One region of the Bacillus sp. WC2503 genome, then DNA from elsewhere that is predicted to be linked to it. Evidence: riboswitches for the same ligand, from Rfam matches in the RefSeq annotation. Region 1 holds a riboswitch; each other region holds the start of a gene.
What was found. A riboswitch is a leader RNA that binds a small molecule or an ion and turns the genes downstream of it on or off. The one in region 1 is predicted to bind S-adenosylmethionine.

Region 1 (6,133 bases):
ACGTTTTTGTAAAGCTTGTTACAAAGGTCATTTTACGAAGCAAAAAATTAGGGCCTAACACAGCTAACATTAATGTGAAACTATAACCAATGCACTGAATAAGTGAAATTTGTAACTTTCCGTTATTCACTATTAAAATAGAAGCAATAATCCAAAATGCTACGATATTCATTACTGTAAAACCAATTTGCTTCCACGTTTCCTGTCTATCTCTTTCCATCACTTTTACAAGTTCATTAGCATATTCTTTCGGCGAACTTCCAAAAATTTCTTCTACACTTTTCCCGTCACTCTCACCTTCTATTAAATGCAACTCTGCATCTTCTAAAAAGCTTTCCATATCGCTTTCTTTCACACTCTTTGCGGTCAAAAACAATCTCATATCTAACAAAAACTTTTGTGCTTCACTTGATAGCATTATTTTCTTCCCTTCCCTTCAAGTAGACGTTCTACACTACTTTGCATCGCTTCCCAGCGACCCATAAATTCATCCAGTTCATCTTCTCCCTTTTCTGTTAACGTATAATACTTCCTTTTTGGACCAGATGGAGATTCCTTCATTACACTTGATATTAGCCCCTCTTTTTGCATCCGTATTAACAACGGATAAATACTTCCCTCACTCGCCATTGTAAAACCATACTTCGCTAGCTTTTCACTCATTTCATAACCGTATATTTCACCTTCAGAAATAATAGCAAGTAAGCATCCTTCTAAAATCCCTTTCAGCATTTGACTTGTCGACATAATTGAAATCCTCCCACTATCTTGTTTTACAAGATAGTGGGAGGATTTTTTCCAAATGTTTGCAGGAATTTCGTAGTTCCCCCTCTAAATAGAGCAATGAGGGAACTTTTATTATGAAGGAGTGTTTTTCATCATGGTTACAAATCGAGTTGTCTTTTTAACAGGTGCTGCGAGTGGTATTGGTTATGAAATGGGGAATACCTTTGCAAAAGAAGGCGCAAAAGTTGTTATTACTGATCGCCTTGAAGATCGTGCGAAAGAAGCTGCTGAGCAATTACAAAAAGAAGGCTTTCAAGCTATCGGTTTACAATGTGACGTTACATCTGAAGAAGAAATTACAGTAGCGCTTTCTCAAACAGTTAGTCATTTCGGTTCATTAGACGTATTAATTAACAATGCAGGAATGCAACATGTTTCACCGATTGAAGATTTTCCAACTGAGAAATTCGAGCTTCTTATTAAAATTATGCAAATCGCTCCATTTATCGCCATCAAACACGCTTTTCCTATTATGAAAAAACAAAAATACGGCCGGATTATTAACGTCGCTTCTATTAATGGCCTTGTCGGATTCGCCGGAAAAGCTGCCTACAATAGCGCAAAACATGGCGTAATTGGACTGACAAAAGTTGCCGCATTAGAAGGTGCTACCCATGGAATTACTGTTAATGCACTTTGCCCTGGTTATGTCGATACCCCTCTTGTACGTAATCAACTACAAGACTTAGCTACTACACGAAATGTACCGCTTGAAAATGTTTTAGAAGATGTCATTTATCCACTTGTACCACAAAAACGTTTATTACAAGTACAAGAAATTGCTGATTATGCTATGTTTTTAGCGAGTGAAAAAGCAAAAGGCATAACTGGTCAAGCTGTCGTTATCGATGGTGGTTATATTGCTCAATAAAGTGAAACTTTAATCAGTGGGGCTTCATCCCCCACTGATTCGTAGCCCTCACCAATCGGGCTTTTACGGGCAGTTAATGCGTGATAAAAAAATAAAGTTTGCTCACGAAGAGCAAACTTTATTTTTTATCACGAGGATCATCGTACTTTAGTAATTGCTGTGGCAGTTTCTCTATCGCAACAGTTATCCCATCTAATTTACTTTCAATCCGATGGAGTAAATATAATGTTACAACAATTGGAAAGCCTACATTACCTATCATCCCGATCCACTCTTCCATCCTTCTCTCCTCCTTTCATTATATAAATAAGGGGAAAAGGCACATTTAGGCATAAAAAACAAGCTATTATGTATTAGCTTGTTTTTCAAATAATGATGCAATTTCTCGCTCATAATCTCCACGTATAATACCTTTCTCAGTAATAATACCTGTAATTAATTCATGCGGTGTTACGTCAAATGCAGGATTATAAACATCTGTACCAATCGGTGCCACTTGTTTGCCAAAAATTTTCGTAACTTCTGTTTCATCTCTTTCTTCAATAACAATTTCGGTACCTGTTTGTTTCGTAATATCAAACGTAGATAACGGAGCTGCAACGTAAAATGGAATTTCGAAATACTTTGCTAATATAGCTAAATTCATTGTTCCGATTTTATTTGCCGTATCTCCATTTGCGACAATTCGATCTGCCCCTACGATAATTGCATCAATTTCTTTCGTACGAATTGCATGAGCTGCCGTATTATCTGTAATAAGCGTCACATCAATACCCGCTTGCTTTAACTCCCATGTCGTTAAACGGCCACCTTGTAAAACCGGTCTCGTTTCACATGCATACGCATGTAAGTGTACACCTTTTTCTTTCCCGATATAAAACGGCGCTAATGCAGTACCATACCTTGCAGTTGCAATACTTCCAGCATTACAAATTGTTAAAATGTTATCACCGTCTGTAAAGCATGTTAACGCATGTTCCCCAATACTCCGGCATACCTCTTCATCTTCCTGCTGAATGCGAAGCGCTTCTTCTTCTAATGTTTTTTGCGCTTCTTTTATTGTAATAATCTCTCGAATAGATTCTCTCATACGATCAATTGCCCAAAACAAATTCACTGCCGTCGGTCGTGATGTCCCTAAATAGTTACAATCTCTATTAAATATCTTCTGAAATTCTTCAATATGTATCGTGTTATATTTTTTTGATGCAAGCGCCAAACCAAATGCTGCTACAATTCCAATTGCGGGTGCTCCGCGTACTTCTAGCATTACAATACTTTTCCATACCTCTTCAATAGTCGTCAACGTTTTATATTCTGTACTATACGGCAACTTTGTTTGATTTAATACCGCAATTGCATCACCTTTCCAACTTACAGACCTCGGAACAGTTACAAATGTACTCATGCTTTTATGCCTCCTGAAACTGTCTGTTGAAATAATGTTCGAAACAGTTGAATATCAGCACACTTAGATTCATATTTTATTAGTTCTTTTCCTAAGTACAGCGCTTGCTTCTTAGCTTGAATTCTTCTTTCTTTATTTGCTATTTCATCTAAATCCGCTACATGAGCTAAACCAATTGTTCTACGAATCAGTTCACATCCGGCAAATCCGACGGCATCAGTAAAGATATTTTGCAAAATAATTGGTAACCATTGTTTTTCTTTCGTATATGCTTCTACCCCTTCTCCAATCCATAACTTCGTAAAAGTTTCTACAAAATAACTCCATGTCTTTTCTATATGGAAAAATAGTACACTTCTCTTTTCTTCTTCTCTCGATAAAGCATTTAATAATAGATTTGCGATAAATTGACCGATATCAAAGCCAAATGGACCGTACGTTGCAAATTCTGGATCAATCACTTTCGTTTCAGAAGGTGATGAAAAAATACTACCAGTATGTAAATCACCATGAATAAGCGCTTCTTTTCTCGTTAAAAACTTATATTTATATTGTGCTACTTTTAGTTTTAAAATTTTGTCACTCCAAAGTTCATCAATCACTGACTGTAAATCTGACTCATAATCATTCGTATCGTAATGTCCAAACGGATCCGTAAAAACTAAATCTTCTGTAATTTTACTAAGGTCTGGATTTACAAATGTACCTTCTAGCATCCTTTTCTCTTCTGACTGTAAACCGAAATCTGAAGTATAAAATAAAACATGTGCTAGAAAACGACCGATATGCTGGGATAAAAGTGGATATCCTTCTCCATCTATTAATCCTTTTCTTGTAATTGTTAGTCTTGATAAGTCTTCTATTACTGTAACTGCTAACTCTTCATCATGACTGTACACTACCGGAACATAATCTGGTACATACTTCGCAAAAATTTTTAATGCCTTGCTTTCAATCGTCGCTCTTTTTATAGACAACGGCCAGCTCTCACCAACTACTTTCGCATATGGAAGTGCTTGTTTTATTATAATTGATCTCTCTCCATCAACTAATTTGAACACGTAATTTAAATTTCCATCTCCTATTTCATGACAAACTACATTCGCCTTCTTGTCAAAATATCCATGTTCTTTCGCATATTGTACAGCTGTTACTTCTGTTAATGAATAATATCCCATCGTCTTTTCCTCCTTTTTAAATTCAGAGGTTTTTCTAACGCAGAAAAACCTCTTTCCACTAAGAAAGAGGTTTGAAGTTTATCTTCTCCCCTCTTATCTGCCAGAAATTTTACTTTCTGCTGGAATTAGCACCGTGCCTTTTGGCGTCATAAACGCCCCATTTCACAATGGTATTACGGTCGGTTGCTGGGCTTCATCGGGCCAAATCCCTCCACCTGCTCTTGATAAGAGTTATATAATTTTTTAGAATTTTTAACTTTATGTTGAAGACTATACCAAGAATAAAAATCACTTGTCAATATTTTATTTGTATAGTTCTGGACGGCGATCTGCAAAAACTGGAATTCCTTTACGTACCTCTTTAATCTTTTCGAATGTAAGTTCTCCAAATAAAATGGATTCCTCTTTATTTGCCTCTACCACGACTTCACCCCAAGGATCCACAATTAGAGAATGACCTGCAAACTCATTATTCGGATCCTTTCCTGACCTATTGCATGCAACAACATAACATTGATTTTCAACTGCTCTTGCTTGCAATAGCAAACGCCAATGTGCTAAACGAACTAATGGCCATTCTGCTACAACGAAGAAAACTTTTGCCCCTTTAGCAGTATGAACGCGCATCCATTCTGGAAAACGAATATCATAGCAAATTGTGCCAGCGCACTCGATATCATCTAGTTTAAATTCACCTGTTTTATTACCCGCCATTAAATATTTGTGTTCATCCATAAGCTGAAATAAATGTACTTTACTATATTCATTGACTAGATCTCCTTCGTTGTTTACGACATACATTGTATTGGTAACCCCTTGCTCTGTTTGCTTTGCTATAGAACCACCAACAATATGTACACCATATTGCTTCGACCATTCTTTCAACCTTTCTTTCGTTTCTAATCCATCTCTATCTGCAATTTCAGAAAGCCTCGTTAAATCATATCCTGTTGTCCATAGTTCTGGTAAGACGATAACATCTGGTCTTTCCTTCATCGCTTCGCTTATTTTGTTTTTAGCGTTCTCCATATTTTTTTCTACATCTCCAAATACAATATCCATTTGAATACATGCGACTTTCATTTTTTCAGCCCCATTCTTAATTTTCTCTTTACAAAATACTGGAAAGATTATATCATTTGTCACTAGAATTGTAACAACTTTCAAAAGAGGTGGAAAGTATGAAATTATTTCAACCTTCTGAGATAGTAACATCATTGCCAACACAATTTTTCGCTTCACTTGTTGCAAAAGTTAACAAAGTCGTTGCGGCTGGTCACGATGTTATTAATCTAGGTCAAGGTAATCCAGATCAACCAACACCGCAGCATATCGTAAAAGCTTTACAACATGCTGCAGAAAAGACCATTCATCATAAATATCCGCCATTTCGCGGACACGAAAGCTTAAAAGAAGCCGTGGCAACATTCTATCAACGTGAATATGATGTAGTAGTAAATCCAAAAACTGAAGTTGCTATTTTGTTTGGTGGAAAAGCTGGATTAGTAGAATTACCAATGTGTTTTACCAATCCTGGTGATACGATTCTCGTTCCCGATCCAGGCTATCCAGATTATTTATCCGGAGTTGCTTTAGCAAAAGCACAATTTGAAACAATGCCGCTTATTGCCGAAAATAAATTTTTACCAGATTATACAAAAATTGATGACGCTATTGCGAAACAAGCAAAGTTAATGTTTTTAAACTATCCAAACAATCCTACTGGTGCTACTGTATCAAAAGATTTCTTTGATGAAACCATTCATTTTGCTAATAAACATAATATATTAGTCGTTCACGATTTTGCTTACGGTGCGATCGGATTTGATGGTCAAAAACCGGTTAGTTTCTTGCAAGCAGACGGTGCAAAAGATATAGGAATTGAAATTT
Region 2 (6,133 bases), 1.7 Mb from region 1:
AAAAATCCATGGCAGCAATATAAATTCGTTCTAATTTATCACGAACTGATTTTGCTTTTGCTAAGAAAGACATCGCCTCATTCATTTTTGCTTTATATTGAATGGAAACGTCACGAATTTCTGTAGCATACTTCTCATCCGTCCCCGGTTTAACAATAAGAGCATACATATCTATAATCTCATCACCCACGCGACTTGGAAAATATTCATGTGGTGCGGTACTATCAAAAATTGCAAATCCTAATTCTCTTACAATAACCATATCAAGACTATTCGGGTCAAATCCGCAATGATATACTTCAACGTCAAAACCTTTTTCTTCTGCTGCCTTCGATAACTTTTTGAGCATTGTTGATTTTCCAGAGCCCGGGCGTCCTTTTATAAAATAACGATGTGGCAATCCTTCTGTTAAATTAGGAACAAAATCAACTGCTCCTTTCGGTGTAGCAGCTCCTAAAAAACGATGTTTCACAATCGATTGTTGCCCCTTTTTATCTGCAAATAATTTCTGAATTAGCTGATCTGTTAGTTCATTTGCTTTATTAAAATCAATGTTATTAATATATATTTTCTCCCACTCATCATGTATAACTAATGCCTCTTTAAAACATCCGTAAGCAGATTTGAAAGCCTTGCTCGCTTCTGATACAAACCGTTCAATTTCTACCTTCTGCTTTCTTAATTTACCTGAGTCCCAAGCAACTCCTAAATTTATATACTCTTCAATAACTCCTGGCATTTTCGGCTCAATAACATGCGGTGATGTTCCATCAACAATTCCTACTTTTAATTTTGGAATAATCACCCCATCAACCGACTTATTATCAGAAGAACAATGCAAAAGCTCAATATCATATCCTTTTTCAACCCATTCACGACCTATTGCCTTAATTAAAGAAGATTTTCCCGTTCCTGGACCACCCTTTAAAATAAACAACCTATCTAGCCCTTTTAAATTCTCTTCGTATAAATTATGAAATCCTCTAGCTGTATTACCACCAGCATAATAATTTAACACATTCCCTGTCACTGCACTCACTCCTTCGCAACAGTCTACTTACATAAGCTACAATATGCGAGCAACTTTATTTGGGTGAACACCTAATTTGTATTGCATGAAAAAAGGAAATGAATTACAATTTAAATATCATGAATATTTCGAATTCCGAAACTGAATAAACCTTTATCAAGAGAGGCAGAGGGACCGGCCCTTTGAAGCCCAGCAACCTCAGTTTATAAGAACTGAATAGGTGCTAATTCCTGCAAAATGCATTGCATTTTGGAAGATAAAACGCAACTAGTATGTAAAGCCCATCTTTCTTGATCATGAAAGATGGGCTTTTTATTATTTGAAAAACATATATTGGAGGTATTTAAAATGAAAGTAATTGATCTATCACAAACGTTTGAAAATAATATGTCTCAATTTCCCGGAACACCAACAATCCAACTAGAAGCCATTACAAGCGTTGAAGAAACAGGATATCAAGTTACAGATTTCCATTCGGTCGTTCATGTCGGTACACATTGCGACGCTCCTGCGCATTTTATTTCTGGTGCAACAACGATTGATCAATTGCCCCTTGATCAGTTTGTAGGTGAAGCAGTTCTCATCGATGTCACTCATGTTCAAGAGAGAAAACTCCCTAAAGAAGTATTGCATAATGCCGACATAAAAAAAGACGATATTGTCATTTTCCATTCTAATCTATCTAATAAATGGAATACAGAAGCTTATGAGAAAGAAGCATTTTATCTTTCCGAAGAATTAGCTGAAGAACTAGTTGAATTAAAAGTAAAATCAGTCGGTTTAGATTTTATTTCTCCCGATGAGGTAACGACAGAAACATCACCCATTCATCACATACTGTTAGGCAATAATATTTTCTTAATTGAAAACTTAACAAATCTAGATGCTATTAAAGCGAAACGTTTCTTTTTCTCAGCAGCACCTTTAAAAATTAAAAATAGTGACGGTGCTTTCGCAAGGGCATTCGCTGTTATTTTTTAAAATATGGACTACAAAAAAGCAAAGATCATCACTGACCTTTGCTTCTATATTTTTTATTTACATTAAGGAAAAATTGTTCCAACCGGGGACGTACCCAAGCTAAATAATCTTTCTCTTTCTTCTTTGTACAAGCTATCTCTTCCCCATCTACCATTCCAACAAGTTCTAGCTCTAACAGTTGCCTCGTGAATGCTAGTATATTTACTTCTTCTGCTGGATACTCTTCTTTTAATTTCTCCTCAATTTCTCCCAATAAAAAACCGTCACGCATCATTGCCAATGCATCAATCCAAAGTGGCGGCATTTCATATTTTTCTCCTGTAATTGTATCTTTTACAATATAATTCTTTTGCTCTTTTCGAAATTGAATCGTGTGTAAGCATACAGTCGAATTTAATGTTAATTCCATCAATACCACCTCTTTCATCATATCTGCATAGAAAAAAGGATGCGCGGGCACCCCTTCTTTTCTTTTCATAACACTACCGAACCGTTACATGAGTAACCAATCTCATGTCGATATTTTCCTCCATTATAAACGAAGTATTTTATAAAAAAAACCCTTCTTGAAACATTTTATTAAATGTTTATATTTACACAAGAAGAACACTTTTCTGAAAAATATTTTCTTCTACTTCGCTACATCGTCGGTAAATAAATTTCCACTTTCGTTCCCACACCCATACTACTTTGAATCGTGATACTCCCTTGATGTTCTTTAATAATTTTATATGTAATCATTAAACCAAGCCCTGTACCATTCTCCTTCGTTGTGTAAAAAGCCTTTCCAATCTTCTCTAATTTTCCTGCCTCTATACCAAATCCTTGATCCTCGACAGCAATACACAAATACCCCTTAGTTTTTTCATATGCCCGAATATGAATATCCCCACCTTCTGGCATTGATTCTATTCCGTTTTTAATAATATTTAACAACACTTGTTTTAATTGTTTATCATCACCGTTTATAACGGGTAAGTTTCCATCTATTTGCAAATAAACTTTCACTTTATATTGACTCGCATAACTTTCCATTAACTGCACAACATATAAAAGGATTTCCCGTATGTTACACCATTCATAATTTGTTGGTTTCGGTTTTCCTAATAACATCAATTCGCTAACAAATCCGTTAATTCTCTCAATTTCTTGTAACATTATTTCATAGCTCATCATATCTTCAGGGTTTCTTTCTTTTTGCATTTGCGTAAACCCCTTCAAAGCCGTTAATGGATTTCGGATTTCATGCGCAATTGTTGTAGACATAGTCCCAATTACAGCTAAATTTTCCGTCTCTTTCATATTGTTCATCATTTCAACAACCGTTCTTACATAAGATTGAAATCGTTTCAACAAAGAATGTGAAATAATGAAATAGAATACACATAAGACAAGCGGAATCACAACTTTTAGATCTTGTAGTATCAATGTAAAAAGTACGTACTTTCCAATTACACTAAAGGAAACTAAATAAAAATATTTTCTGTTCACGAAAACCGGTGCAAATAAAATTAATAACATTTCTACCATACTACCATGTTCAAAAGCTCTATCCGTTCGCAAATAAATCATTAAATTATTTATAAGATTGATAAACATGTAGCCAAATAAAAATAAATATTTTATAGAATATACATAACCTCTTTTTTGAAGATACATTGAAATAGGGAATAATGCTATTACAAATATATATACGCCTATCCCAAGGCTTCCTTCTGGCCATCCTACCGTTGTTCCATTAATATTCATAGCAGGATATACAAAATAATATATAGCGTCATATGAAAAAAATATAATATAGAATAATAATATAAATACCTTTAAAGCTTTTCTTTCTTCATAAATCAAGCTCTTGTATTTGTTCATATAAAAACTCCCCTTGATCGATACGAAAAAAAATCCCCACCGTTATCTCCTTAAATTATAAGTATGAAATTGCTTTCAGGGCAATACGTAACCTTATAATACTAAAAAGGAAGGAGACTTCTCCTTCCTTTCTAGTCACAACTTATATCCATCTGACCCTATCATGTAGCAGTCCATCCGTAAAATCATTATGCCCTATTACAAAATCCTTCATATATAAATTTAAATATTCACCGTACTTACTTTCTGTATTTAATAATAATTCCTCGACATAATAAGCACCTTGTCCAAAGTGATCTAAAAGTAAACTACACAAACCTGCATAAATTCCGCACCCTACTTGGAAGTAAGTTGCATTCGTTTTATATTTATGAAAAACTTGGCTACTATTCATTACGTTATACATATACGTCTCGCCATTTTCATAAACGAGTAATACACCTACTAGATCCTCTCCTGCAACCTCTTCTTCCGCTGGATTGAATACTTTACGATTCCAGTTCCATAAATCTTCTACCTTATCTAAGTTCTGTCTAATTACATTTGTTGTATACTCATTAATTCGGTAAAGAAAACCAACTTCCATGTTGAAATTTTTCCCTAAAATTAAAACTTCCTCATGTGGCATTAAGCAACCATAAAACTCTCTTTTTCCTAACTTCACTTTATACTCTGAAGCATATACATCCTCATAAAAATAAAGAGGACGATGATGACTCATATACATCGGATAACTCCATATCGCTTCGTCTAGAAATCGCTCTACTGCCCATGACGTATAAAGTGTATACGGCTTTATAAGTGCCGTATCATTCAAAAACGACGTATCATGTTCTACAATATAGCATGCTTGTGGCTGTTCATTCGGCCGTTCTTTCATAAGTTCAACAACCATCCATTGAACAACACCTGGATTCATACCTGAACCTATAATCGCTTTTGTATTTGTAAATTTTTCTTTCTCTTTCTCAAACCTCGTATATCGTTCCGTAAGCTGAAATCCAAGTAAACTATCGTCCTGATCTACTGCCTCATTTTCCAAAGCTGAATTAATATAAAAGATTCCAAGTTCATTACAACAGCTCAGTACCCTGATCGTATCTGCACCCGAAACATCAATAACAACACTCGTACTTTTTTCTGTTAAATGCTGTTTAAATTTCACTACATCTTGAAGGTCTATTTCATATAATGACAAATGACCTTTCAAATTTGGAAACAACTCATCATAATAAGCCCTATCTTTTTGTTTTATATCAACCAAATGAAATGTAACATTCTTTATCACTTCATAAATTGGATCTTTTTCATTTGCTATCGCTTGATTTAAAATTGCTAAAACTGCCTTCGCTGCTCCACCAGCACTACCAAGTAATGTAATCGATAACGAATTTGGAAACGGCTCCACAAATAAAACCCCTTTAGTAAATTAGTTGAGCAGTTCTTCCTCAAAAAATAAATTGAATACATCAAAAGGTGGCTCGTACATATTTTTTATAATTTAGCACAAGATTGCCTCTTCAAAAATCATACTAACATAATTTATATTCAATTCATTTTTCCCCTCATATCCAAATCGAACTAAACAAACAGGCCCGACCTTTCCTTCTGCATATAAAAGAAAAAGCCAGCCCTTTCAACTAGCCTACGGACAATGGACAGATTTTACATGTTGAATATTCACATACATTTTTGCATCACGCGCTTTTAATATTTCAATATGTCCTTCATCGATCTTCGCCATTTTTCCAATTTTATTGGATTCCTCACCTAAATCGAACACCATAATCTTTCCATACATTTTAATAAGTTGCTCCTCAAACGTTCGAGCTAACGTAATATTTAATGGATTTACGGGGAGTTCATTTTTATTGAGGGAATAAGGCACTTGGTTTTCTTTATACGGAATTAACCATTTTAAGTGCTTTAAAGATATATATACAGTTTTATAGACTGGACTATAAAAAACAATATAATCGTTCATTACACTTGTAACATATCCATGTATTGGAGCATTACCTGCTACATAAATTTCTGTGAAAATCCCTTTAGATGTGCTTAATACTTTCCTCAAAGAAATTGAAGGAGATTCCCTTTTAATTACAGAATCTACATCAGGTTTTAATATTTCTTCATCATATGGTCTTAAAAACTTATAATATTGGATATGATATAAAGATATATATACGTAGTCTTGTCCATTGTAAAGAACAACAATATCATTTCCTACATCGATTAATACGCCTTTAAATCTCT
Region 3 (6,133 bases), 1.3 Mb from region 1:
AGCTACTCCTCTCGCTTCTTGCGCATGTTTAATAATTTTATATTCGGACTGAATATCAGGTATATAACGTAGTGCAATATTTATTGCATATGTAATCTTATAATGAATACCAAGTTTACTTAAGCCACTTACAAATTCACTTGGATCTGTCGTGTAAATAAAGATAAGTGTAAATGGTAACAACGTAAAATATTTTAATGAAAGTGTAACTGCATAAAATAATGTTTCATATGTAATTGTTGCATAACCAATATGTAAAAACGAAGTATACGATCCAGTTAATTCAGATCCATGAGTCGGTGTAATTAATAAAATCATAACAGTGTTTAATAAACTAAATGTAAATATAACAGTAAAAATAAGTAAAATTTTACGAAGTGGAATTTTAGCAAGTAAGAGTCCGATACATCCAAACATAAATAAAATTAGTAATATGCGAAAATCAAAAAACATAAAAGTAAGCGTCATACAAAATATAAACAAAACTAATTTCACAGCCCCATCCATACGACGAAAATACGTATTATGCATTTTCCTCCCTCCTACTAACATCGCAATAAAGTTCCATAAACTTTTCTGGACATGAAATTTCACTAAATGTAACAAGCTCGAATAAAGAACTCTCTCTTAGATTGGCTCTTTGTAACGTTTCTTTATGTCCTAATACAGTAGTTGCAGTATTATCCGCAATGATTTCTCCCTCATGTAGAACTACCGCTCGGTCTGCATATTCTAATGCTAGATTCATATCGTGTGTTATGAAAATAAAGGATATTCCCTTTTTAGCCAGGTTTCTAATAAATGACATAAACTGTTTATAATGATAATAATCTTGTCCAGCCGTCGGTTCATCTAATATGATAAGTTTAGGATTTGTTGTTAATACAGATGCGATAGTTAATCTCTTTTTCTGCCCATAGCTTAATGCCTGAATTGGCCAATTACGAAATGGATATAAACCACAGATTTTTAATGATTCTTCAGCTCTATAGTTAACTTCTTCCTTAGAAAACTTTTTTAATTTTAATGTGAATGAAACCTCTTCTAAAACAGTAGGTTGTGTAATCATATGATTTGGATTTTGCATCACATAAGAGATCATCTCCCCACGCTTACGAATAGACCAAGAACTAATATTTTCTCCATCTAATAAAATCCCTGCATTACTTGTTTTATTTATACCAATAAGACTGTGAGCTAATGTTGATTTTCCAGCTCCATTGTGTCCTAAAAGAGCGATAAGTTCTCCTTTACTTATCGAAAAATTTATATTTTTCAATACTCTTTGTCTATTAGGATAGGAAAATGATAAATTCTCTACTCTTAATAATTCTTTATTTTTAGTAGCATCTTTTAAAAAAACTTGCTTCTGCATCCATTCTTTTAAAACGCCACTAATTTTTTCCTTTTGAATTTTTTCCAGTGGATATATTACAGCATTATTACTATCAAAATGTAATCTCTTTAATGCTTCAATATAAATCGGCTCCCTTAAGCCAATACGAGGCAATATATTTGATGCTAATATTTCTTCCGGAGTCCCTACCGTAATGACTTTACCTTCATCAATTAAAATCATTTTATCTAAATCCAATTTTAATATTTCTTCTATTCGATGTTCAATAATTACAATTGTTTTATTAGTTTGTGCATGTATATCTTTCATAAGTTCTATCGTATGTATGGCGCTTAGCGGATCTAAGTTTGCTAAAGGTTCATCGAACAATAATATATCCGCATTTGTTGTTAAGAGACCTGCAAGAGAAACCGTTTGTTTTTGTCCTCCTGATAATTCATGCGGACTTTGTTTACGAAAAGTATGCATCTTTACCTTTGTTAATGAGTCTGCAACACTCTTTTTCATATCATCTTGATTTACACATTCATTTTCTAAATAAAAAGCGACATCTTCTTCTACTGTAAGGCCAATAAACTGAGCATCTTGATCTTGTAATATTGTTCCTATATGCTTACTCTGTTCAAAAATACTGCCTTTCCTCGGGTCTTTACCAGCAATTAATACGTTACCAGTACTAATCCCTTCATACGAAAATGGGATTAGCCCATTAATACAATGAGCTAATGTCGACTTCCCAGAACCGCTTCGTCCAGCAATTAGTACTTTTTCTCCAGGGTTGATATGAAATGTAATATCTTTCAAAGTAGGCTGCGCAGCATGCTTATATTGAAAGCTGAATTCTTCAAACGAAATAATTGGTTGCATGTTAACATCCCTACTTTTCAATTTTTAAATGTGTATGTTTTTTATTCGATTTTGCTAGGCCAATTGTAATCGGTAATCCAAGAACTAAGAAAACAATAACATCAGCAATGGTTGCCCCTAATACTTGTATAACAATTTTGTCAAACGGTTCTCCCATCACGATAATATCGAATACCCCAGCAAATATAATAGCAATGACAATACCTACTAAACCAGTAATTGCTAAATAAGAAATATCTCCCTTACTAAACGACCCATTTTTCACATTAAACCCACCTCTTTTTTGAATGAGCCCCATCGCAAAACCAATAATTCCTGAGCTCAGAACCCAGCCCCACCAAATCCCCCCACCAGAGATCGTATCTGTTACGGTATGACCGATAAGTCCTATTAACAGTCCTGCTACTGGACCAAATAACGCTCCAAAAATGGTTAATATAGCTAATCCAGGTTTAATAAATGTATTTGGTGCAATAGTAAATCCCCAAAGTCCTAATATCCCATATAAAGCTGCTCCGATTCCGATTGCTACTACTAACTTTGTTGATAATTTGTTCATTTCAATTCTCCTCTCAAATTAGTCAGCTTTCATTACTCTATATTTATTTTAATAATGAATTATGCATCGACACTCCCTTTCTATACAACAAAAAATGACCTCTTACATAAGAGGTCATTTTCTTTCACGTGCAAGAATCCTCTTATCTTTCAAAAAACACATCGTGTCCTCTGCGGAATTAGCACCTTCCTATGAATGCACATAGGGGTTGCTGAGGTTTCTTAGGGCCGTTCCCTCCACCTCTCTGGATAAGTATTAATTTGTAATTCGTATTATGGCACTAAGAAAGATAAATTTCAACACTTTTCTAATTATTTTTATTTTTTATTAAATAGTGTATTTAAATCATTGTATTCTTATCGGAATTATGAAATAATGGATTCGAAATTGTTACAAGGGGGAATGTATGATGAAAGTAATTGGTTTAATTGGTGGGTTAAGCTGGGAATCTACATCACTATACTATAAACATATTAATACGCTAACACTCTCTCAATACGATCAAAATGCGAAGCTCGTTTTATATAGTATGGATTTTGGAGAAGTAACTACTTTATTACAAAACCATCAATATGAAGAAGTAAAAAACGAATTAGTCACAGTTGCTAAAAAGGTTGAAAAGTCCGGGGCGGAATGTTTATTAATGTGTTCAAATACAGTCCATTTATTTGCTGAGGAAGTAGAACAAGCAATATCAATTCCACTTCTTCATATCGGTGATGTAAGTGCTAAAGAAATGGTAGAACAGAATATAAAACGTATCGGACTATTAGGAACGAAACAAACGATGGAACAAGATTTTTATACATCACGACTAGCAAAATATAACATTGAGACAATTATCCCAAATGACGAAGAAAGAACTTTTATCCATCACGTCATATTAAACGAATTAAGTAGAGGCATTATTTCAGAAACTTCAAGAGAGAAACTAATACAAATTACCAATTCATTAATTCAAAACGGTGCGGAAGGTATATTACTAGGCTGTACTGAAATACCATTACTTATTTCCCAAAATGACCTTACTGTTCCTGTTTTTGATACTGCTTTTTTACATGCAAATACTGCTGTACAATTTGCTGGATAATAATATACAAGCATAAAGGTAGAGCCTCTATGCTTGTATATTGTCCGAACTATTTATTTAAAAGAGCATCAATAACTGCAATGGCTCTTTTGGAACCACCACACCCTAAAAAACTTTCATTCAGTTTTCGAATGCCATGTTTATACTTTTCATTTGAAAGAACGTCTGTTACCGCCTCTTTTAAAGTTTGCACATTAACATGCTCTTTCAATAATCTATGTGCTGCCTCAAGTTCAGTTAATCTTTGCGCTATCATTGGTTGATCTTTATCATGCGGTATTATCACAAATGGGACATTGTAATGAATTGCATCGTGTACACTATTCATTCCACCATGTGTAATAAAAACATTTGCTTCACTTAATATTTCTGATTGAGGTACGTAAGGGGATATAATAAAATTGTCTGGAGCTTGCTTAATTTTTGAAATATCATTTCTATCACCGATCGCCATTACTACAATCCCTTCGAAATTTGAAAAAGCATCAATACAAGTATTAAAGAATGGTTCGAGCCCTTCAAGAAGTGTTCCCATTGAAATATAAATAACTTTCTTTTTTGAAAGCAATTCAAGTGGAAACTTTATATTTGTTTTGCGCTTTATCATACTCGGCCCAATAAAAACATTCTTTTCTCCGAACGAATCGCTATTAGGTTGAAAATAACGACTTGTATACACGAGACTAATGTCTCCCTTATTTTGCATAAATTGAAGATGATTTTTGGGCTTTACTCCAAATTCATGTTCCATTTGATACAGTAATTTTTCAGAGAGTTCATCGGGTTGGAATTGTTTTTCTGCATTTGGATGAAAAGGCAAGGTTTCCAATACTTCTGGTGGAATTAAAAATATAGGAGAGGAAACTATGCCTGGAACTTGTAAATATTCCTTTACTAACTCTCCGGCACCAAATATATCATAAACTACGAAATCAAAATTTATGCTTTTACATAATTCTTTCGTAATTTCTAATATATATAAAGAAGTTTGAACATGTACATGAAAGAAAGTTGTTAATCCATAGGAAGTTTCATTATCAATAGAAATCTCCTTTAATAAATCCGGATGAGTATGTACAATAGCTCCCAAAACTTCAAGCCTTTCCTTAAAGTTTTCCGTTGTAATATAGTGTACCTTATCTCCTCTTTCAGTAAAAGCCTTTACTAAACTTAATGTAGGATTTACATGTCCCTCTGCAGGAAAATTAACTATTAAAATATTCAACACGTATTTCTCACTCCTTACAATTCAATGTTCTTATTAATCGTACTGTAATTATTACAAGCAATCTTCCCCTAATAGTCCCAATTTGCTTACTACTTTAGGTTGATAAATAATTATTATTCATCGGAAAAGGCATCTACATAAGTAGATGCCTAACTGTGATAAGGAGTGTTCTGTGAGGTTAGGATAAGCTTTTCTGCTTGTCCTATGCTATCAATATATGAATTATTTTATAAAACGTGAATAGTTAATAGAATTATTTTAACCATTTTATTTGATCAAATGGATAATATACCATTTTTACTTTACCTATTATATTTGACTCATCAATTAGTCCAAGCGTATTCCTACTATCTTTACTATGATTTCGATTATCACCTAACACAAATAATTTATGCGTGGGAACTTTCATTTCTCTAAAGTTTGAAAAACGATTTGATACTTGTGACATATCTAACTGTATATACAACTCATCTCGTTTTTTGCCGTTAATATATACCACATCGTTTCTTACTTGTACGTTATCCCCTGGTAATCCAATAATTCGTTTCACGTAGTATGTAGGCTCGTCTTCTTTTTTTATTATTACAACATCACCATGATGAAAAGAAGAAAAATAGATACTAGCCTTATTAACTAGTATTCGATTATTTTCATTCAAAGTAGGTTGCATTGAAATTCCTTCTACCATACAAAATAAAAATGACTTATTAATAAAAAGAATGCCTATTATAATTAAAATATAGCTGCATATTTTTCTCCAATCTTTTAGAATTAATTGCTTCATATATACCTCATTTCTAACCTATTCGTATGTAAAAACGCCTCTAGTTCATATAAATGCTAGAGACGTTTCGTATATATTAATTCTCTTTAGAGTCATAAGTTTTTGGTGCTTCGCCAGTTAATCGCTTATTTTTCAAATCAAAATAAGCATCTAAAACTTCTTTCCCAATATCAGAGTTAATACCAGACTTATCATTTATAACCCATGGTACTACAACGGAAAATGCTACTTCTGGATCATCATATGGC
Region 4 (6,133 bases), 1.5 Mb from region 1:
TGAGTAAAAAAAGTGGACTTCTAACCATATTTATCTCTCCCCAGATGTGTAATAAATTCCATATCACCAGTATAAGGAACTCCTCTTATTTTTATCATGAATTCCCTTATTCAAAAACCCCCTCATTATCTATTCCATATACGGTAAGTCTTTTCTTTTTACAAAATTCTCTTAAAAATGGTATCGTTTTTTATAACATATCTCTACTAGAAGGGAATAAAGGATATGCTTACTAAACATCGAATTTTATTTATTGGTGCCGGTCGTATGGCAGAAGCTATCTTCTCCGGGTTACTTAAAACGAGTAAAGAATATATCGAAGAAATTATCGTTTCCAACCGAAGCAACATAGAAAAACTAGAACAATTACAAGGGCGATATAATGTGTCCATCACTACAGACTGGAAGCAGCATATTACATCCGTTGATACGATTGTTTTAGCAATGCCACCAGCTGCACATGAACAGTTATTACAGGAGTTATCTCCTCTTCTAACTGAGCAATTCGTTGTGACCGTTGCTGCCGGAATTGGACCATCTTATTTAGAAAAACGGCTTCCTCAAGGGACACCTGTTGCCTGGATTATGCCAAATACAGCTGCCGAAATCGGAAAGTCCATCTCCTTATATACGACGGGACATTCCGTAGGTGAAACGCATCAAGAAACGCTACAACTCCTTTTAAAAGGTATTGGTACCTCACAGTTTTGTACTGAAGAGGAAGTTCATCAACTTACCGCCATTACTGGTAGTGCACCTGCTTTTCTCTATCACTTTGCTGAAGGTTTAATTGAAGCGACGAAAAACTATGGAATTGATGAGAAAACGGCAAACCACCTTGTCATTCAAATGATTGCTGGTTCTGCCGCTATGCTCCAACAAAACGAAGATCCAGCTATGCTCCGAGAACAAGTAACAACACCAGGAGGTTCAACTGCTGAAGGCTTAAAAGTTCTATATGAAAATAATTTTTCAGAAGTCATTCAACAAGCAGTTGAAGCAACAAATAAAAAAGCTAGGGGGAAATAATATGAATTTAACAAGTTTAAAAGACTATACAACATTACATAATGGTGTAAAAATGCCTTGGTTCGGTTTAGGTGTGTTTAAAGTAGAGGACGGATCAGAAGTAATTGATTCTGTAAAAGCAGCTATTAAAAACGGATACCGCAGCATCGATACTGCAGCAATCTATCAAAATGAAGAAGGCGTTGGTCAAGCAATTCGCGAATCTGATATTCCTCGTGAAGAGCTATTTATCACTTCAAAAGTATGGAATAGCGATCAAGGTTATGAAACAACAATTCAAGCATTTGAAACTACATTAGAGAAATTAGGCCTAGAATATTTAGATTTATATTTAGTACATTGGCCTGTAAAAGAGAAATATACTGAATCATGGAAAGCGTTAGAAAAGCTTTATAAAGATGGTCGTGTTCGTGCTATCGGTGTGAGTAATTTCCACATTCACCACTTACAAGACGTATTTGAAATTGCTGAAATTAAGCCAATGGTCAACCAAGTGGAATACCACCCTCGTTTAGCACAAGAAGAATTACATGCTTTCTGTAAAGAACATAACATCCAGCTCGAGGCTTGGTCACCATTAATGCAAGGGCAACTACTGGATCATCCAACATTACAAGAAATTGCGACAAAATATAGTAAATCAACTGCACAAGTTATTTTACGCTGGGATTTACAAAATGAAGTTGTAACGATTCCTAAATCAATTAAAGAGCACCGCATTATTGAAAATGCAAACATCTTTGATTTTGAATTAAGCTCGGATGATATGAAAGCAATTCAAGCTTTGAATGAAAATCATCGCGTCGGTCCAGATCCAGATAACTTTAACTTCTAGCAGAAAAACCACTGCCATGTGCAGTGGTTTTTTCACTTTTAAAAAAACTGAAAATTTAAACTATATTTCATTTGATTGACACTTCATTATCCAAGGTGTAAGATTTTGAATTATCAAAGAAACACAAAAATTAATAAAATTCATTCGTTTACTCATTGTATCAAGAGAGGTGGAGGGACTGGCCCTTTGAAACCTCGGCAGCAGGTTCATTTTGAATACTGTGCCACTTCCTGCAAGCTTTATGCTTGAAAGATAGAATGAGGGACTTCGTTTATATACGGGTACATAACTTGTATGTGAAAATCCCTCTTTCTCAATCAGAAAAGAGGGATTTTTTTATTTTTCATTTCCCTCATCATCATCCAAACTTAATTATTTAGGAGGAAAATCAAATGAAAAAGAAGTTTGTACCCGGTATCGCATCAGTTGTAGGAGTAAGTATTTTATTAACTGGTTGCGGTAGTTATAAAAACGAAGCTAGCGGAGCAAATGCAAAAGACGAGGCATCTAGTAAACAGGTTTTAAACTTATCTTCACCTTCTGAAATACGAACAATGGATACAGCTCGTGCTACAGATACTGATTCCGGTCAAGTAATGAGAAACGTATTTGAAGGTTTGTATAATCTTGGTGAAGGTAACAAACCTGTCCCTGGCGTTGCAAAATCCCATGAAGTAAGTGGCGATAAAACGAAGTACACATTCCACCTGCGAGATTCAAAATGGTCAAACGGTACTCCTGTTACAGCGAAAGATTTCGTCTTCGCCTGGCAAAGAGCTGTTGATCCAGCAACAGCCTCTGAATATGCATTTTTATTCTTTGATATTAAAAACGCAAAACAAATTAACAACAAAGAGCTTCCAGCCGATCAACTTGGTGTAAAAGCAGTTGATGACTATACGTTTGAGGTAGAATTAGAGCGTCCTGTTCCGTACTTTATTAGCTTAACGGCGTTCCCAACATTTCTACCAATTAGCGAGGAATTCTTTAAAACACAAGGTGATAAGTACGCTTTAGAAGATAATACAATTTTGTATAACGGAGCTTTTACACTAAGTGATTGGAAGCATGAACAAAGCTTTAAATTTAAGAAAAACCCTACCTACTGGGATAAAGATACTGTCAAAATCGAAGAAATCAATTTCAACATCGTAAAAGAAAAATCAACAGAAGTAAATTTATTCGAATCTAAACAATTAGACCGTATAAAACTAACATCTGACTTCGTTGATAAATATAAAAAGGATGCTAATTTTAAAGAACGTCCGAACGTAGGGGTACAATTTTTACGTATGAATCAACAAAACAAAGTACTTCAAAACGTTTCTGCACGCCAAGCAATTGATCAAACGATTGATCGAAAGTCCTTTGTCAATACGTTATTAAATGATGGCTCTACACCAACCTTTGGTCTTGTGCCAAAAAACTTTGCAAAAGGTCCTGATGGAAAAGACTTCCGTGCTACAAACGGCGATTTAACAAAAGTTGATACGAAATCTGCACAAGAATTATGGAAAAAAGCAAAAAAAGAACTAGGTTCTGAAAAGATAACATTAGAATTATTAACAAGTGACGGTGACCTTGAGAAGAAGACTGGTGAGTTTCTAAAAGGTCAATTAGAAAAGAATTTAGAGGGCTTAACAGTAAATATAAAACCGCAACCACGTAAACAACAAGTTTCACTCTTATTAAAAGGTGACTACGAAATCGGAATTGATGGTTGGAGCCCTGACTTTGCTGATCCAATTACATTCCTTGAATTGTTTACAACGAATAACCCTTACAACTTAGATCATTACTCTAATAAAGAGTTCGACGAAGCAATTGAAAAGGTGAAAACTACTTTAGCTGGTGATGAAAAAGCCCGCTTTGATGCATTACTAGCATCAGAGAAAATATTATTTAAAGACTCTGTTATTGCTCCTCTTTACCAAAAAGGCGAATCTTATTTAGAGAAATCTTATGTGAAAGGCATTGTACAAGTAGACTTTGCAGGTCAATTAAACTTCAAATGGGCAAAAATTGAAAAATAAAGTGAAACTTTAAACAACGTATTTCCACCAACTCCCATTGTTTTTTTGACAAAATATATTAAAAGTAGATTCCTTAATATGAGTGAATCTACTTTTTCAATATATTATTCCAAGAAATTAACGCTTTGTTTTTATTATTGACATATAGTTCTTTCTGGTGTTAATATTCTAAATAATCAAAGAAACGAAATATTTAACCATCAAAATATAATATCTACTATGTTGAAACATATGACGATACATTATAGTTCAACATGTATATACATATAGAACACATGATTACCTATAAACAAATATTTATACTAGGTTTTATCTCTTTCTATAGCTACTTCAAGACATGGACAATATGACGTTATGAACAACACATTTAGGGAGGAACGAACAATGAAGAAAAAAGTTGTACCTGTTGTTGCATCTGTTTTAGGGGCAAGTCTACTACTAACTGCTTGTGGGGGAAATAAAAATAATGCAAGCGGAGCAAAAGCAAACGATAAAGCACCTGATAAACAAGCAATTAACTTATCATTTGCTTCAGAAATTCCAACAATGGATGTTGCGAAAGCAACGGATGGGGAATCCATGAACGTAATGCGAAATGTTTTTGAAGGTTTATATGCAATGGGCGAAGATAATAAACCAATTCCTGGTGTCGCTGAGTCGGTTGACGTTAGTCCTGATAAAACAAAATATACATTCCATCTTCGTGATTCGAAATGGTCAAACGGTACTCCTGTTACAGCAAAAGACTTCGCCTTCGCTTGGCAACGTGCTGTAAATCCTGAAACAGCTGCCGAATACGCATTCTTATTCTTCGATATAAAGAATGCAAAACAAATAAATCAAAAACAATTACCACTTGATCAATTAGGTGTCAAAGCCCTTGATGACAAAACTTTAGAAGTACAACTAGACCGTCCTGTTCCCTACTTCTTAAGCTTAACGACATTTGCAACATTCTTACCAATTAATGAAGATTACTTAAAATCGCAAGGTGATAAATACGGTTTAGAAACAAATCATTTAATCTACAACGGTGCTTTCACATTAGATAACTGGAAGCACGAACAAGGCTTCCAATTAAAGAAGAATCCTAACTATTGGGATGCTAAAACAGTAAAATTAGAAGAAGTCAACTTCAATGTCGTTAAAGATAAGTCTACAGAAGTTAACTTATATGATTCAGGACAAATTGACCGTGTTGCTTTAACTGCGGAGTTTGTTGATAAATATAAGGGCGATCCAAACTTCAAAGAACGTGCTGAAGTCGGCATTCAATTTTTACGACTCAATCAAAAAAATGAAGTATTAAAAAATCAACATGCACGCCTTGCTATTAACGGCGCAATGAATAAAAAAGCATACGTAGAAACAATTTTAAATAACGGTGCTGTTCCAGCTGAAGGAATGGTTCCTGCGAAATTTGCAAAGAGCCCAGAGGGCACTGACTTCCGCAAAGAAAACGGAAACCTAGTCAAAGATGATGTGAAATCAGCGAAAGAAAACTGGAAAAAAGCGAAGCAAGAACTTAGTACTGACAAAGTAACACTTGAACTATTAACAAGTGATAATGCTTTAGCTAAAAAGACTGGCGAATATTTAAAAGGTGAACTGGAAAAGAATCTAGATGGATTAACAGTGAATTTAAAGCCACAACCACGTAAACAACAGTTGAAATTACTATTAAGTGGTGATTATGAAATCGGAATTGATGGCTGGGGTCCTGACTTCGCTGATCCTATTACATTCTTAGATTTATTCACAACAGATAGTGCTTATAACTTTGATAAATACTCTAACAAAGAGTACGACGAGCTAATTCATAAAGTGAAAACAGATTTAGCTGGCGATGAAAAAGCACGCTGGGAAGCAATGAAACAAGCTGAAAAAATCTTATTACAAGATGGCGCTGTCGCTCCTTTGTACCAACAAGGTCGCTCTTACTTACAACGCTCTTTCATTAAAGGACTTGTAACAACTGACTTCGGCGGTGAATTTAACTACAAGTGGGCAGAAGTTGCAAAATAATAAGTACTAATAAAAAGGTATCCAATTGAAGGATACCTTTTTACTGTGTACTTCATTAATTACAAGGTCTCTTCCCTTTATCATTTCTTTTATACCTATAGTGAGCCCCGCTACTAATTGTGTAACTAGTCTAATAAATAATAATGAGATAATATTTTCTCTAAATTAACTCCGGCAAATATTATTTTGTAATAGCCATTCGCTACGCATG

Region 2: another riboswitch for S-adenosylmethionine. It lies ahead of ACUN26_RS25970 (cyclase family protein); the one in region 1 lies ahead of mtnK (S-methyl-5-thioribose kinase).
Region 3: another riboswitch for S-adenosylmethionine. It lies ahead of ACUN26_RS09975 (ECF-type riboflavin transporter substrate-binding protein); the one in region 1 lies ahead of mtnK (S-methyl-5-thioribose kinase).
Region 4: another riboswitch for S-adenosylmethionine. It lies ahead of ACUN26_RS24995 (peptide ABC transporter substrate-binding protein); the one in region 1 lies ahead of mtnK (S-methyl-5-thioribose kinase).

What each region holds. Positions count from the first base shown of each region.
Region 1 is NZ_JBQYMD010000001.1:3,294,943-3,301,075, forward strand. Features, by position in the region: gene ACUN26_RS16750 (DUF1129 domain-containing protein) at 1-418, opposite strand, end outside; gene ACUN26_RS16755 (PadR family transcriptional regulator) at 418-747, opposite strand; gene ACUN26_RS16760 (3-hydroxybutyrate dehydrogenase) at 881-1,657, shown strand; gene ACUN26_RS16765 (YvrJ family protein) at 1,776-1,937, opposite strand; gene mtnA (S-methyl-5-thioribose-1-phosphate isomerase) at 2,004-3,065, opposite strand; gene mtnK (S-methyl-5-thioribose kinase) at 3,062-4,243, opposite strand; SAM riboswitch class I at 4,334-4,474, opposite strand; gene ACUN26_RS16780 (carbon-nitrogen family hydrolase) at 4,547-5,410, opposite strand; gene ACUN26_RS16785 (pyridoxal phosphate-dependent aminotransferase) at 5,425-6,133, shown strand, end outside.
Region 2 is NZ_JBQYMD010000001.1:5,018,445-5,024,577, reverse strand. Features, by position in the region: gene ACUN26_RS25975 (PRK06851 family protein) at 1-1,030, opposite strand, end outside; SAM riboswitch class I at 1,181-1,293, shown strand; gene ACUN26_RS25970 (cyclase family protein) at 1,379-2,011, shown strand; gene ACUN26_RS25965 (hypothetical protein) at 2,040-2,420, opposite strand; gene ACUN26_RS25960 (ATP-binding protein) at 2,651-3,877, opposite strand; gene ACUN26_RS25955 (hypothetical protein) at 4,020-5,285, opposite strand; gene ACUN26_RS25950 (hypothetical protein) at 5,523-6,133, opposite strand, start outside.
Region 3 is NZ_JBQYMD010000001.1:1,954,597-1,960,729, reverse strand. Features, by position in the region: gene ACUN26_RS09985 (energy-coupling factor transporter transmembrane component T family protein) at 1-531, opposite strand, end outside; gene ACUN26_RS09980 (ABC transporter ATP-binding protein) at 524-2,224, opposite strand; gene ACUN26_RS09975 (ECF-type riboflavin transporter substrate-binding protein) at 2,235-2,783, opposite strand; SAM riboswitch class I at 2,923-3,038, opposite strand; gene ACUN26_RS09970 (aspartate/glutamate racemase family protein) at 3,190-3,873, shown strand; gene ACUN26_RS09965 (macrolide family glycosyltransferase) at 3,923-5,101, opposite strand; gene lepB (signal peptidase I) at 5,355-5,885, opposite strand; gene ACUN26_RS09955 (peptidoglycan D,D-transpeptidase FtsI family protein) at 5,962-6,133, opposite strand, start outside.
Region 4 is NZ_JBQYMD010000001.1:4,823,301-4,829,433, reverse strand. Features, by position in the region: gene pnuC (nicotinamide riboside transporter PnuC) at 1-28, opposite strand, end outside; gene proC (pyrroline-5-carboxylate reductase) at 226-1,029, shown strand; gene ACUN26_RS25000 (aldo/keto reductase) at 1,031-1,864, shown strand; SAM riboswitch class I at 2,019-2,123, shown strand; gene ACUN26_RS24995 (peptide ABC transporter substrate-binding protein) at 2,257-3,897, shown strand; gene ACUN26_RS24990 (peptide ABC transporter substrate-binding protein) at 4,282-5,922, shown strand; partial or broken gene ACUN26_RS24985 (hypothetical protein) at 5,929-6,133, opposite strand, start outside.